3 regions of the Myxococcus sp. MISCRS1 genome follow, and region 3 is predicted to be linked to each of the others. Evidence: riboswitches for the same ligand, from Rfam matches in the RefSeq annotation. Region 3 holds a riboswitch; each other region holds the start of a gene.

Region 1 (4,420 bases), 1.2 Mb from region 3:
GGACAACGCCTCGCGCCGCCGCAGGGGCCTGCCCACCTACGAGTTCGGCGCGTCGCTCCACGTCGGCGACGTGATGTACGGGAACATCGGCGCGTCGGACCGGCTCGACTTCACCGTCATCGGCCCGGCGGTGAACCTGGCCAGCCGCATCGCGGGCCTGTGCGCGGGGCTCAACGAGCCCGTGCTCCTCTCCGAGTCCTTCGTCTCCCACTACCGTGGCGACGTGAAGGACCTGGGGCACCACCCCGTCAAGGGCGTGCCCCACCCCGTGCGCATCTACACGCTCGACTCGGAGTCCTCCGCGCTCACCGCCGCGTGAGCCCGGCGCTGTCCCGTCCGTGGTGGTGATGCCCGGCACACCGCCCCGGTGCCCTCGCGCACTGGCGTGTGTACCGGCGCAAGGCCCGGTCCGCCTCCGTGCGCGTTGCGCGCCGCCGAGCTCATTCCGTGGGTGCCGGTGCCCGCGCGCGCCCGCGTTGCAGGGGTTGTTCGGGCAGCCGCAGTGTCACCAGGAACGCGAGCAGCGCGACGAAGATGGCGCAGCGGTACACCGCCTCCACCGCCCGCGTGAAGGACTCCTTCAGCGCCAGCGCCGTCCGGTCGACCGCCTCCAGCGCCCGCTGTTCCTTCGCGTCCACAGCGGAGAGCGCTGACGCCGCGGCAGGCTGCTCGCGCGCATCGGAGGGCGCCGTTTCCTTCGCACGTTGCTCCCGTACCTCCGGGCGCTGAAGGGCCTGCCGCTCGGCCTCCAGCTCCGCGCGCACGCGCTCCTTCACCTTCTCCGCCTGGAAGGCCGACTGCGCGGGGCCCGCCTCGCTCCCGTCGACACCGGGCACCGCGGACGCCAGCTCGGCGCGCAGCTTCGGCTGCAGTCCCTCCGTGGCGCTCGCCACGCGGGTGCCCAGCTGATGCGACAGCGTCGTCGCGAACACCGCGCCGAGCAGCGCCACGCCCAGCGTCATCCCGAGCTGACGGAAGAACGTGGCCATCGCCGTGGCCACGCCGATGCGCTGGGGTGACACCGCGTTCTGGATGGCCAGCGTGTAGAGCGGAATCGACGGTCCCAGGCCCACGCCCACCAGGACCATCTTCACCGTGACCTCCGTCTGCGTCGACGTGGGCGTCAGCGTGAACCCCATCACCGTGAAGCCCACCATCAACACCACCAGCGAGCCCAGCATCAGCCCCTTGTACCGGCCGATGCGCGACACCAGCTGACCGCTGAGGATGTTGCCCGCCACCACGCCCAACGTCAGCGGCGTCAACGTCAGCCCCGCGTGCGTGGCCGACAGCCCCACCACGTTCACCATGAACAGCGGCAGGAACACCACGCCCGACAGGAACACCGCGCCGATGACGAACACCGCCGCGTTCCCCAGCGCGAACGTCCGGTCCTGGAACAGCTTCAGGTCCAGCAGCGGCTCCTGCGCGCGCCTCTCCTCGCGCAGGAACAACACCGTCCCCACCGCCGCGAGCGCGAACAACCCCAGCACCTGCCACGAGCTCCACGCCCAGCCGCCACCGTGCGCCACCTGCTCCGCGCCACGTCCCAGGCTGAGCGCGAGCAGGAGCGGCACCACCGCCAGCGCCAGCAGCACCGCGCCCGTCACATCCAGCCTCCCGCGCGAGGCCCCCGGCGGCTTGAGCGCCGGCATGCGCGAGAGCACGAGCGCGAGCGCCACCGCGCCCACCGGCAGGTTGATGAAGAACACCCAGTGCCACCCCAGCCGGTCCGTGATGAAGCCTCCCGCCAGCGGCCCCACCACGCTCGACAGGCCGAACATCGCGCCGAACAGGCCCTGGTACTTGCCTCGCTCGCGCGGCGGATAGAGGTCCGCCACCACCGACAGCGACGCGGTGAAGAGCGCCGCGCTGCCCACCCCCTGCACCGCGCGGTACAGGATGAGCGTCAGCGTCGAGCGCGACACGCCGCACAGGAAGCTGCCCAGCAGGAACACGACGATTCCCGCCGCCAGCACAATGCGCCGGCCCAGCAGGTCCGACAGCTTCCCCCACACGGGCACCATCATCGTCGACGCGACCAGGTACGACGTCGTCAGCCACGGATAGAGCGCGGGGGAGATGCCCAGGTCCGCCTGGATGGAGGGACCCGCCGTGGCGACAATCGTCTGGTCCAGCGCCGCGAGCAGCAGCCCGAGCAGCGCGCCCGACATCGTGAACACCCTCTGTGCACGGGTGAACGTGAAGGGCGCGGCGGCGGTGTTCGCGGCGGACGGAGCCATGGTCTGGAGGCGTCCTCCGACGCGGAGCGCCACCGATGAAGGTGACGCCTGCGCGCGGGATGCGCCAGCGCTCATGCACGGCAGGTTGCTCGTCGAACATCCCCGCGCACCGGCAGACGTCACGTCCCCGCGCGTCGAGCGCGCACCGGCGCTTCGCTTGACAGTCCGAAGAGGCGAACAGTACATACCGCCCCATGTTGGTGCTCGGACCTCGGTCCGAGCTTAAAAGGGAACCCGGTTCGAATCCGGGGCTGCCCCGCAGCGGTAAGTGAGAACGAGCCTCGTCATCCGCACTGGTTCCCCTGGGGAGCTGGGAAGCGACGAGTCGTAGGAAGCCGGCCCCCAAGGCCGAAGCGCTCACGAGCCCGAAGACCTGCCCGCATCCGACCGTGGGAGAAATCCACGGACGGTTTCGACCTGGAGCCGCGTGGGACGGCCGGAAGGTTCGAGCGGCGCTCGTGCCTCGACGGGCCCTCACGCACGCTCGACTTCTCCGACCTCCATCCCCCGTGTCTCCAGTCGCCCGTGGGGGCGAAGGTCGGTCCGTGGGCTCCAGTCGGGGCCTGGTGTGCGCTCACGCGCGCATCGTGACTGCCCTTCTTCCACGCGGGAGCCCTGTCGGGCGACCTCCGGTCGTCCGCGCTGCGTGGAGGACGGACGATGCGGGACGAAGCCAGGCACACGGTGCGCTACCCCCAGGGGAACGTGCTGCTGCGCAATCTCGCGCGCGACTTCCCCGTGGTGACGCACGGCCAGGGCGTCCACCTCTTCGACGCGAGCGGCAAGCGCTACCTCGACGCCTCCGCCGGTGCGCTCGTGGCCAGCGTGGGTCACGGCAACCGCGAGGTGGCGGACCGCATCCATGAGCAGCTGCTGCGCGTCGCCTACGTCAACGGCACCCACTTCACCACCGACGTCACCGAGGCGCTCGCCACGCGCCTGTGCGCCCTCGCGCCCCAGGGGCTCACGCGCGCCGCGTTCCTCGGCTCGGGCTCCGAGGCGGTGGAGGCCGCGGTGAAGTTCGTCCGCCAGCTCTGGGTCGAGCGCGGCCAGCCCCAGCGCGGCAAGGTCATCGCGCGCGTGCCCGGCTACCACGGCAACACGCTGTACGCGCTCTCGCTGTCGGGGCGGCCCCACTACAAGACCTTCTTCGGCCCCCTGCTGGCGGAGGTCGTCACCACGCCCGCGCCGTACCCGTACCGCTCCGGGCTGGAGAACTACGCGCGCGACGGCGCCGAGCACTACGCGCGGCTGCTCGAGGAGACGATTCGCCGCGAGGGCCCGGACACCATCGCCGCCTTCATCGCGGAGCCCGTCATCGGCTCGTCCGCGGGCGCGTCGCCTCCACCGCCCGGGTACTTCGAGCGCGTGAGCGCCGTGTGCCGCGAGCACGGCATCCTCACCATCGCCGACGAGGTCATGTGCGGCTGCGGGCGCACCGGCCGCTTCTTCGCCAGCGACCTGTTCCACTTCACCCCGGACGTGCTGGTGCTCGGCAAGGGCATCAGCGGGGGCTACGCGCCCTTGAGCGCGCTGCTCATCCGCGAGGAGCACCTGGAGGAGCTGCGCCGGGGCTCGGGCGGCTTCATGCACGCGCAGACGTACCTCCAGGCGCCCGCGATGACGGCGGCGGGGCTGGCGGTGCTCGACTACTACGAGCGGCACGACCTGGTGGCCCACGCCGGGCGCGTGGGCGCGCACCTCCAGCGCCGCCTGCGTGAGGCGCTGGGCGCGCTGCCGCATGTCGGCTCCGTGCAGGGCGTGGGGCTGATGGCCGGCATCGAGCTGGTCGAGGACACCGCGAGCAAGCGCCCCTTCCCACGCGCGCGCAAGGTCATCGAGCGACTGCTGTCGGCGCTGTTCGAGCGGGGGCTGGTCCTCTGGTCCAACACGGGCCACGCGGACGGGACGAACGGGGACCTGCTCATGGTCGGCCCCCCGTTGGTCATCACCGAGGCGGAGGTCGACGAACTGGTCGACACGCTCGCCCGCGGCATCCACCACTTCTTCCAGGAGGCGTCATGAGTTTCCGCATCACCTACTCGGTGCTGGAGGCGGACCTGTCCGCGCTGCACGCGCAGTTCGACGAGGCGCTCGCCGCCGTGCGCTCGACGCTGGGCGGAGAGCTGCCGTCGTGGCTCGGCGGCGAGGCGTTCCGGAGTGGAGACCTGCTTCAG
Region 2 (4,420 bases), 6.5 Mb from region 3:
CGCAGCACGAGCGCGCCGTCCTCGCGGCGGTCGATGCGCAGGTGCTCGGCGGAGACCTTCGGGTCATCCAGGATGACGTCGTTCGAGTACGCGCGGCCCACCGTGGCCGGGAAGCGATCCAGCCGGTGACGCGTGTGGACGGAGTCACCCTCCAACACCTCCAGGAAGATCACTTCGTCCACGACAGCCCCTCCAGGTAGCGGCGCGCCAGCTTGCGCGCGTTGTCCGCCGTGAAGCCGCCCAGCGTGAGGCTGGTGTCCACCCCGCTGGTGCTGGCGTTGAGCGCGGCGGCGCGCAGCACCAGGTCATAGAGCCCCGGGAAGCGCTTGTACGCGCGCAGGCACATGGCCGCGCGCACGGGCAGCCCGCCCACGTCCACGAACTCGGAGGTGCACCGGAAGTTGGTGACGTCCTCGCGCGAGGCCTCCACCGTGTCCGGGTCCTGCGAGAACAGCGCGGTGTAGAGCGCGGAGAAGCGCAGCGCGCCCAGCTCCTGGCTGGAGGCCTGCTGATGCAGGAAGGCCACCACGCCGGTGCGGTGCCGCGAGGACAGGTAGATGTCCTCCTCGGACGAGCACTGGTAGTTCGTCACGGTGTACGGCACCTCCGGGTCATGCGGCGTGTCGCCCCAGCACTTGAGGAAGGGGATCCAGCGGCCCGGGACGTGGTAGCTGCCCAGGGTCTGCTTCGGCAGCGAGGCCGCGAGCATCTGCTCGGTGAGCCGCTGCTGGTTCTCGATGAGCTGCGCGCGCACCGTCTCCAGCAGCGCGGGCGTCGCGTCCGGCGCCATCTTCAGCGCCCGGCCGAGCAGCGTCCTCGCGCGGTGCACCGGCACCAGGAAGCCCAGCTGGTTGCCCATGGTGGCCACGTTGACGCCCACCACGGTGCCCTGCCCCGTCAGCGTCGGGCCGCCGCTCATGCCCGGGTTGATGGCGCCGCTGAAGTGCAGGCGCTCGTAGAGCGAGTCCTGGATGAAGCCGTTGTACGTGCCCTCGACGATGGTGGTGCCCAGGTCATGGGGGTTGCCCATGGCGAACAGGCGCGCGCCCTGGGGCGGCTCGCGGTCCTCCAGGACGAAGTAGTCCTTCACCGGTTCATCCATGCGGATGACGGCCAGGTCGTGCACCACGTCCACGTCCACCAGGCGCGCGGGCACGGGCTCCCCGCCGGTGCGCAGCACGAGCTGCGCGGTGTAGTCCTCCGGGTGGAGCACCACGTCGGAGACCACGTGGTAGTTGGTGATGGCGTACCCGTCGGCCGAGACGAAGAAGGCGGAGCCGATGGAGGAGCGCGTGCCCGAGCGGCGCTCGATGATGCGCACCTGGGCGACGCGGTTCTGGATGCGCTGGAAGAGCTCGTGGGTGGCCGGGGGCAACACGGCCGGAGGCGGCTCGGGCGCGGGAGCGGGCACGACGTCGGGTTGGCTTCGGACGGCGGAGGGCGCGCCCGGTTCGGATGGGGCGACGGCCGGCGCCTGCCCCAGCACGGCGACGAGGAGGAAGACGAACATGGATGCGGCGCACGCTATCCCAGCGCCGCGCGCGCGGGGGTACCGAGTGGCGGGGCATGAGGCCTCCGGTGCGCTCGTCGACCCACCTGCCCTGTTGGCGACGCGCCGGGCAGCGGGTAGGGTCCGCCCCGCCCGAGGTGCCTCGTGGGGGTCCACGAGGTTTAGCAAGGGAATCCGGTGTGAATCCGGAGCTGCCCCGCAGCGGTCAGTGGGAACGAACGCCGTCGAACGCACTGGTCCTCGGCAGACGAGGGCTGGGAAGGGACGGCGCCTAGGACGCCAGCACGCGCCGCGATGAGGGGCGGGTGGTGGGAGGCCCACGGAGCCCGAAAACCTGCCTCGAGCCCATCTGGGACGCGGACAGCGCCCCGGGTGGCGCTTCGCCCCCGGCCTTCGCGGGAAGGTCAGGCCATCCCTCGCGGCCCACCGCCGCCCTCGGAGGTCTTCATGTCCGGGGAGGCCCGTGGGCCAGGAGTCCGTCCATGAGTCACATGCAGCCGTCCCTCCCCTCCTCCGCCACCGAGACGCGGATGGTGGACATGGTGTTCCCCGATCAGACCAACCACTACGGCACCCTCTTCGGAGGTCAGGCCCTGAGGTGGATGGACATGTCCGCGTTCATCACCGCCAGCCGCTACACGCGCCGCACCGTGGTCACCGCGTCCAGCGAGCGCGTGGACTTCCACATGCCCGTGCAGCAGGGGCAGCTCGTGGAGCTGGTCAGCCGCGTGACGGCGACGGGCCGCACCTCCGTCACCGTGGACGTGGAGATGTTCGCCGAGGACCTGCTCACGGGCGCGCGGGAGCTGTGCACGCGCGGGCGCTTCGTGCTCGTGGCGCTGGATGAGCACCGCAAGCCCACCGCCGTGCCCCCGCTCTTGCCCGAGCCGGGTGCGCAGTGACGTGAAGCCCTGAAACGCAATGCGCGCCGGGGCCGGCTCCTCGGGCTCCGGCGCGCACTCCAGCAGATGGCATCACGCGGGGACCCGCCCGCCTCCGAGGCGGCCCGCTCGCGGCGCCGCCCAGGGCGCCACCGGGGATTCATTCGTGCGCGAGCCGCGCGGTCGTCACGACTCGGAGGCCATCCGCCCCGCGCGCCCCCGGCGCCACGCCGCGTATGACGCCACCAGCGCACCGGCCAGCGCCCCCGCGAGCGCGCCCAACAAGCGCCGGGGAACCACGCCAGGCGTCGTCGTCGGCTCCAGGCGGAACGTCTCCAGCGAGGCTCGGACGCTCGGCGCCAGCACCTCCCAGCGCACCGCGGGCGCGCTGACGACGACCACCGCGTGCCGCCCCTCGGACGCGAGCCCCGCCACCAGCACCGTGCGCGTCTGCCCCGCGTCCCGCAGCGTCCCCAGCACCTCCACGCGCGGCGCATCGCCTCCAATCCGGTCCACGCGCTCCGGCGACAGCACCACCCCCAGCTCCCGCTGGAAGTGCTGCATCACCGCCGACGCGAAGTCGTCACGCTCGGACGGGCTCGCGGAGAAGCCGCGCTCCACCACCGACACCAACATCGTCGCGGCCTCCGGGCCCTCGCCATCCGCGAGCGCCGCGGACAAGGCCCTCGGCGTCTCCGCGTCCAACGTCACCGCCCCCGCCACCGAGCCCGTGTACGGCTCCCACCGCACCATGTGGAAGCCCTCGGGCGGACGCAGCACGTAGCCGTCGCGCCGCAGCTCGGTCCCGAGCGCGCCCGACAGCAACAACCACCCGCCTGCCACCCACGAGAGGCTCACACCGCGCAGCATAGGCCCCCCGAGCCCCGGACGCGGCCACTCACGCGCCAGGCCGCATGAACCCATGGATACCCAGAAGACACGGCTTCACGGGCATGAGGCCCACCGGCCCGGCTCACCGCGAAGTCAGGCCCGCGCGCCTTCGTTGTGACATCCCCGTCGGGCACGGGTAACCTCGCGCCGAGATGAATCCTGCAGCCCGGGTGGAGATGGAGGCTCGCGCCGACCGAGCGCTGCGCCGTGGAGAGCTGGTCGAGGCGCTCGACCTCTATGAGGCGCTCCTCCTGGCCTTCCCGGACGACGGCGCGCTCGCCGACAAGCTCGCCAACCTCCGCGAGTCCCTCCAGCCCCTGGAGCTCCAGAAGCTGGAGGCCTCCCGACCGCCCGAGGAGCCTGAGCTCCCGCTCGGCCCCTCCTCACCCGCCCAGGAGGGTGAGCGCCTGTTCGCCCTCGGGGACTACGTGGGAGCGGCCGCCGCCTACCGCCGCGCCGTCCAGGAGCGCCCCGACAACGAGCTCTTCAAGGAGCGGTTGATCGAGGTCTACCGGATGGCGAAGGAGATGCCCCTACAATCTCCGACAGACAAGGCGCTGCCCAAGGCGCCCCAGCCCCGTCTGCAGGCCCTGCTGGACCGCGTCGCCTCTCGTCGCCGCCTCAAGCGGGACTGATGGAAGCTCGCGTTTCCACTCGGAAATCCGATCCGTGAGGTGATTCGCGCGTTGCACCCCGGCGCGGGGGCCTCCTATCATCAGGTCCGACGTCGCTGTCATGGTGGGCACTCCTGCCTCTGACACCCGCGTCCGACCCCTATGGCCCGTTCACTGAGACTCGGAGTCCTCACCGGTGGCGGAGACTGCCCCGGGCTCAACGCGCTCATCCGCGGCCTCGTCAAGCGGGGCACGCACGAGTTCGGCCACGAGTTCGTCGGCATCGAGAACGGCTACATGGGCCTGGTGGAGCCCGACCTCACGCGTCCCCTCACCGAGGAGGACACGCGCGGCATCCTCCCCAAGGGCGGCACCATCCTGGGCACGTCCAACCGCGCCAACCCGTTCATCTACGCCTTCAGGGAGGGTGAACGTTGGGTGGAGCGCGATGTGTCCGACGCCGTGCTGCGCCGCTGCGAGGCGCTGAAGCTCGACGGAGTCATCGCGGTGGGCGGCGACGGCAC
Region 3 (4,420 bases):
GAAGGACCCGGTGGCCTTCATCGAGACGCCTCGCAACGACGCGGGGCCGGTGGCCTCGTCGGACGCCGGGCCGACGACGGGCGAGGGCGAGCAGCCCGCCGATGACCACACCGCCTTCTGCGCGTCCACGGGGCCGCTGCTCCTGGTGGGCGACAGCCTCACGGGCGCGAAGGTGTGCAGCGGGCACCTGGCCGAGCGGGCCTTCCGCTACGCGCTGTGCTCGTGCGAGCGGCTGGCCTTCAGCGCGTCGCTCACCACGGATGCGTTCAAGAGCTCGCTGGGCAAGTACGTGCCGGGCGGCAAGGGCGGCGCGGTGGCGACCAATGGCGGCGTCGCGGCCAACGACACGCTGACGATTGGCGGCGGGCTGAGCGCGGGCGGCGCGGACGGCATCCTGCTGGGGCGCGGCCTGTCGGTGGGCGGCGGGCTGTACAGCGGCGGTCCGCTCAGCGGCAACGTGTCCGCGCAGGTGACGGGGGACGCGTGGGTGCGCGGCGACGTGGGGCTCGCGTCGCTGAGCGTGGCGGGCAAGCTGGCGGTGCCCGCGGAGCGCAGCATGTCCGGCACGGTGACGGCCGCCGAGGTGCTGCGCGAGCCGGTGGACTCGGTGTCGCCGTGCGCGTGCGGGGACACCTCGTCGGTGGTGGACATCCAGGGCCTCATCGCCAACCACGCCCGCGAGAACCACAACGACGTCATCGACCTGGAGCCCTCGGCGCTGCAGGGCTTCACCGGCGAGCGCACGCTGGAGCTGCCGTGCGGGCGCTTCTTCCTGACGGGCATCGAGGGCCAGGGCCGGCTGAACCTCGTGGTGCGCGAGCGCACCGCGCTCTTCGTGCGGGACAGCGTCGTCATCGGCGAGCGGCTCTCGGTGGAGGTGGTGCCGCCGGGGGAGCTGGACTTGTTCGTGGGCGGCGACATGACGGTGGCCGGCCAGCTCCTGCTGGGGTCCGTGGACGCGCCGGCGAAGGTGCGCGTGTACGCCGCGGGGACGGGGACGCTGGGCATCTCCGCGGGCAGTGTGCTCGCGGGAAACCTCTACGCGCCCGGCGCCACGCTGACGCTCAGCGGCAACGCGGAGGTGTTCGGCTCCGTCTTCGTGCGCCACATCGAGTCGTCCGGCACGCTGGCGTTGCACTACGACGCCGACATCCTCTCGCTGGCGAGCGCCTGCGGAACCGTGGAGTGACGCAAGGGGGGGTGGACAGGGCGAGGGGGCGTGCACAGGTTTGCGTGCACACCTTCCCGGCCTGGAGGGCTCGTCGTGCTCCACCGTCTGTCCGCGCTGATGTCCCGGCTCCAGGAGGACCGCGAAGCCCTGCTGCGGGAGGTCGGGTGGCCCGTTCTGGTGTGGGACTCCATGCCGAGCCGTCCGCGCGCCGTGGCGCAGGCGGAGCCGCCGACGCTGAAGGTGCCGATTCCCTCGCGAGTCGTGGAGCCCGTGGTGTTCGAGCTGTGTCCGCGCTTCCCTGGCCGAGGGCCGGAGGTGACGGTGGGCCGCAGCCCCGAGTGCGACATCGTCCTGCCCGAGCCCACCGTGTCGCGACAGCACGCGCGCTTCCGTCCGGAACCGCACACCGAGGTGTGGAGCGTGACGGACCTGGAGAGCCACGGCGGCACCTTCGTGGAGGGGGTGCTGATTGTACCGGGGCGCTCGACGCCGCTGTTCAGCCAGGCCTCGCTACGACTGGGGGGCGCGCAGGTGGTGTTCCTGCAGGCGAGCGCCTTCGAGTCCTACGCGCGCGCGTGCGAGGTGTCGTCCCGGGTGCGCTTGACGCGCTGGTAGTCAGCTCCTAGAAGGGGTGCGCCCTTGGGTGCCCATGTCGGGCTTTCAAGAGGGAAGCCGGTGCGATTCCGGCGCGGTCCCGCCACTGTGAATGGGCAGCCCTGAGGTCAGGGCCGGGGACTTCGGTTGTCGCCACTCCGGCGGTGTCCAGGCGGACGCTCCGGGGGAAGGCGGAAGCCCCCTTCCAGCCAGACGCGTCGTGCGCCTGGAGCTGGAGTCCATCAGCCAGGAGACCTGCCCGAGGGTGCGGACGTGTCGCGTGGCGGCACGGGCGGATGGCCTTCTCTCTTCGATGGAGAGAGCGGAAGGCGGAGCATGCGGCGCACCTTCCTCGCCGGGCACCTGGTGTGCCTGGCGCTCAGCCTGCCTTCCGGAGCGCGCGCGCAGGCGACGGACGACGTCGTCGTGCCCGCGACGGTGGTGCGAGGCAAGGCGCCGCCGCCTCCCGACGCCCCCGAGCGCCGCGACCCCACGGGCGCCATCACCGTCATCGACGCGAGCGAGCATGCGGGCGAGGCGCGGGACACGGCGGAGCTGCTCGTGGGCTCGGTGGGGCTCGCGGTGCAGGACTCGGGTGGCTACGGGCAGAGCAAGAGCCTGGTGGTGCGCGGCGCGGCGTCGAACGGGGTGTTGGTGTTCCTGGATGGAATCCCGCTCAACGGCGCGGGCGGCATGGCGGACCTGTCGCAGGTGCCGGCCGCATTGGTGGAGCGACTGGAGGTGCTGCGCGGGGGCGCGGGGGCTCGCTATGGCTCGGGAGGGCTCGGCGGCGCGGTGAACATCGTCACGCGCGCGCCGTCGTCGCACGTGCGGGCCAGTGGAGAGGTGGTCTACGGGAGCTGGAACACGGCGCTGGGGCACGTGGCCATCACCGGGCCTTTGTTGGACGGGAACGCGCTGGTGCTGCTGCACGCGGGGCGCTCGGATGGGGACTTCGCGTACGAGCTGGATGAGCTGCCCGCGGTGCCGGACAACCCCGTCACGGCGGAGGCGCGCGCGCGCAACGACGCGAAGGGGGGAGGCGTGCTGCTGCGGTATCGGCGGCGGCTCCCGGGGGGCTCGCGGCTGGATGTGCTGTCCGAGCTGTCGCTGGAGGACCGCGCGATTCCGGGCACGGTGCAGAACCCCCAGTCCGCGGGGCGACAGGACCTGGACCGGTTGTCATTGGGCGTGCGGTGGTTGGGGACGCAGGCGAGTGCGAGGGGCTTCTTCCGTCGCGATGGCCTGGAGGTGACGGGGGGGCTGCTGGGGGCGGGAGGTCCGCAGCGGCATGTCGTGGGTGGGGTGGAGGTGGAGGGGCGGACGCTGCTCGAGGGCGGGCATGCGCTGACGGCCACGGTGGCGTCGTCGGGGGAGCAGGTCACCCAGGCGAGGGGCGCGCAGTCCGCGAGCTGGTGGCGCGGCAGTGTCATGGTGATGGACGAGTGGGCGCTGGTGGCTGACGTGTTGAGCGTCGTGCCGTCGCTGCGGTTCGAGCGGGTGGGGCCCTACTGGTTGTTCTCGCCGAAGGTCGGCGCGTGGCTGTCGTTGGGCGGAGGCGTGGGGCTTCGGGCGAACGCGGGACAGTCGCATCGCGCGCCGTCGTTCCTGGAGCTGTACATCCGTCAGGGGACGTTGTTGCCCAATCCGGGGCTGAGGCCCGAGCGGGCGCTCTACGCGGACGCGGCGGTGGTCTGGGACTCCCAGGCGACGGTGGCGGGGGCTCCTCGGTGGAGTGTGACGGCGGGCGGCTTCGCGGCGCTTTACGAGGACCTCATCGCGTACGAGCTGTATCCGCCGATGATGGCGCGGCCGTACAACTTCGACGCCGCGCGGGTGTGGGGCGCGGAGCTGGAGGCGGAGGCGCGGCTGTTCTCGTGGCTGTCGGCGAGCGGTGGCTACACGTGGCTGCGCACGCAGAACCGGTTTGGAGACCCGCGCTACTTCAACCAGGACCTGCCCAATCGCCCGCGACACAAGTGGGTGGGGCGCCTGCGCGCGGGGCCGGAGTGGCTCAACGCGCGCACCGAGGTGCTGTATCAGGCGTCGCAGTTCGTCAACCGCACGGGCACGCGCTCTCTGCCCTCGCGCACGCTGTGGAGCGTGGGGGCCTCCAGCACCTTCCTGCGCAGGCCCGAGGTGACGCTGTCGGTCGAGGTGAAGAACCTGCTCGACGCGCGGGTGCAGGATTTCACCGGCTTCCCGCTGCCAGGGCGCGCGGCGTACGCGACGCTCGCGGTGTCGCTCGAGCCGGCTCCTTCTGCTCCCGAGGGCTCGAATGCACCGCGCGCTCCGTGAGCCCGGACGCCGGAGTTGTTCCGGAGCGCGTGGCGTGCGAGGTGACACCGCGCCGTCGCCAGTCGGTGTGCGGTCCTCTCAGCCGCCCGCGCAACTCTCGCTGGGCCGCTCGGCTCATGAGCTGCGCGCCCTGCGCGCTCGCGTGCCCATGCCGGTCGTTCACGGCACCCGTTGCAGCGCCGTCCTCTCGCAGGGGGCATCTCGCACGCACGCTCCTCGCGTCCGGTTCGTCCGTGGGGCCCGCTCGCGAGGTGCGCGTCGCATGTGTTCGCTCTCCCTGGCACCGGTCGTTCGCGGTGATGCCGCGCCTGCCTTCCCCTTCCTGAGGACTCGATGCTTCCTGTTCCTTCCTTCGTA

The links. A riboswitch is a leader RNA that binds a small molecule or an ion and turns the genes downstream of it on or off. The one in region 3 is predicted to bind cobalamin.
Region 1: linked by a shared signal. The riboswitch ahead of OWM54_RS21680 (aspartate aminotransferase family protein) and the one ahead of OWM54_RS26610 (TonB-dependent receptor plug domain-containing protein) in region 3 are both predicted to bind cobalamin.
Region 2: linked by a shared signal. The riboswitch ahead of OWM54_RS00525 (acyl-CoA thioesterase) and the one ahead of OWM54_RS26610 (TonB-dependent receptor plug domain-containing protein) in region 3 are both predicted to bind cobalamin.

What each region holds. Positions count from the first base shown of each region.
Region 1 covers NZ_JAPNKB010000001.1:5,460,402-5,464,821, forward strand. The annotation lists gene OWM54_RS21670 (adenylate/guanylate cyclase domain-containing protein) at 1-319, shown strand, start outside; gene OWM54_RS21675 (MDR family MFS transporter) at 441-2,243, opposite strand; cobalamin riboswitch at 2,425-2,639, shown strand; gene OWM54_RS21680 (aspartate aminotransferase family protein) at 2,904-4,268, shown strand; gene OWM54_RS21685 (aldehyde dehydrogenase family protein) at 4,265-4,420, shown strand, end outside.
Region 2 covers NZ_JAPNKB010000001.1:169,219-173,638, forward strand. The annotation lists gene OWM54_RS00515 (FHA domain-containing protein) at 1-182, opposite strand, end outside; gene OWM54_RS00520 (S1C family serine protease) at 170-1,510, opposite strand; cobalamin riboswitch at 1,629-1,867, shown strand; gene OWM54_RS00525 (acyl-CoA thioesterase) at 1,993-2,412, shown strand; gene OWM54_RS00530 (hypothetical protein) at 2,578-3,261, opposite strand; gene OWM54_RS00535 (hypothetical protein) at 3,435-3,917, shown strand; gene OWM54_RS00540 (6-phosphofructokinase) at 4,059-4,420, shown strand, end outside.
Region 3 covers NZ_JAPNKB010000001.1:6,669,251-6,673,670, forward strand. The annotation lists gene OWM54_RS26600 (DUF7305 domain-containing protein) at 1-1,189, shown strand, start outside; gene OWM54_RS26605 (FHA domain-containing protein) at 1,265-1,786, shown strand; cobalamin riboswitch at 1,796-2,043, shown strand; gene OWM54_RS26610 (TonB-dependent receptor plug domain-containing protein) at 2,102-4,063, shown strand; gene OWM54_RS26615 (MXAN_6577-like cysteine-rich protein) at 4,397-4,420, shown strand, end outside.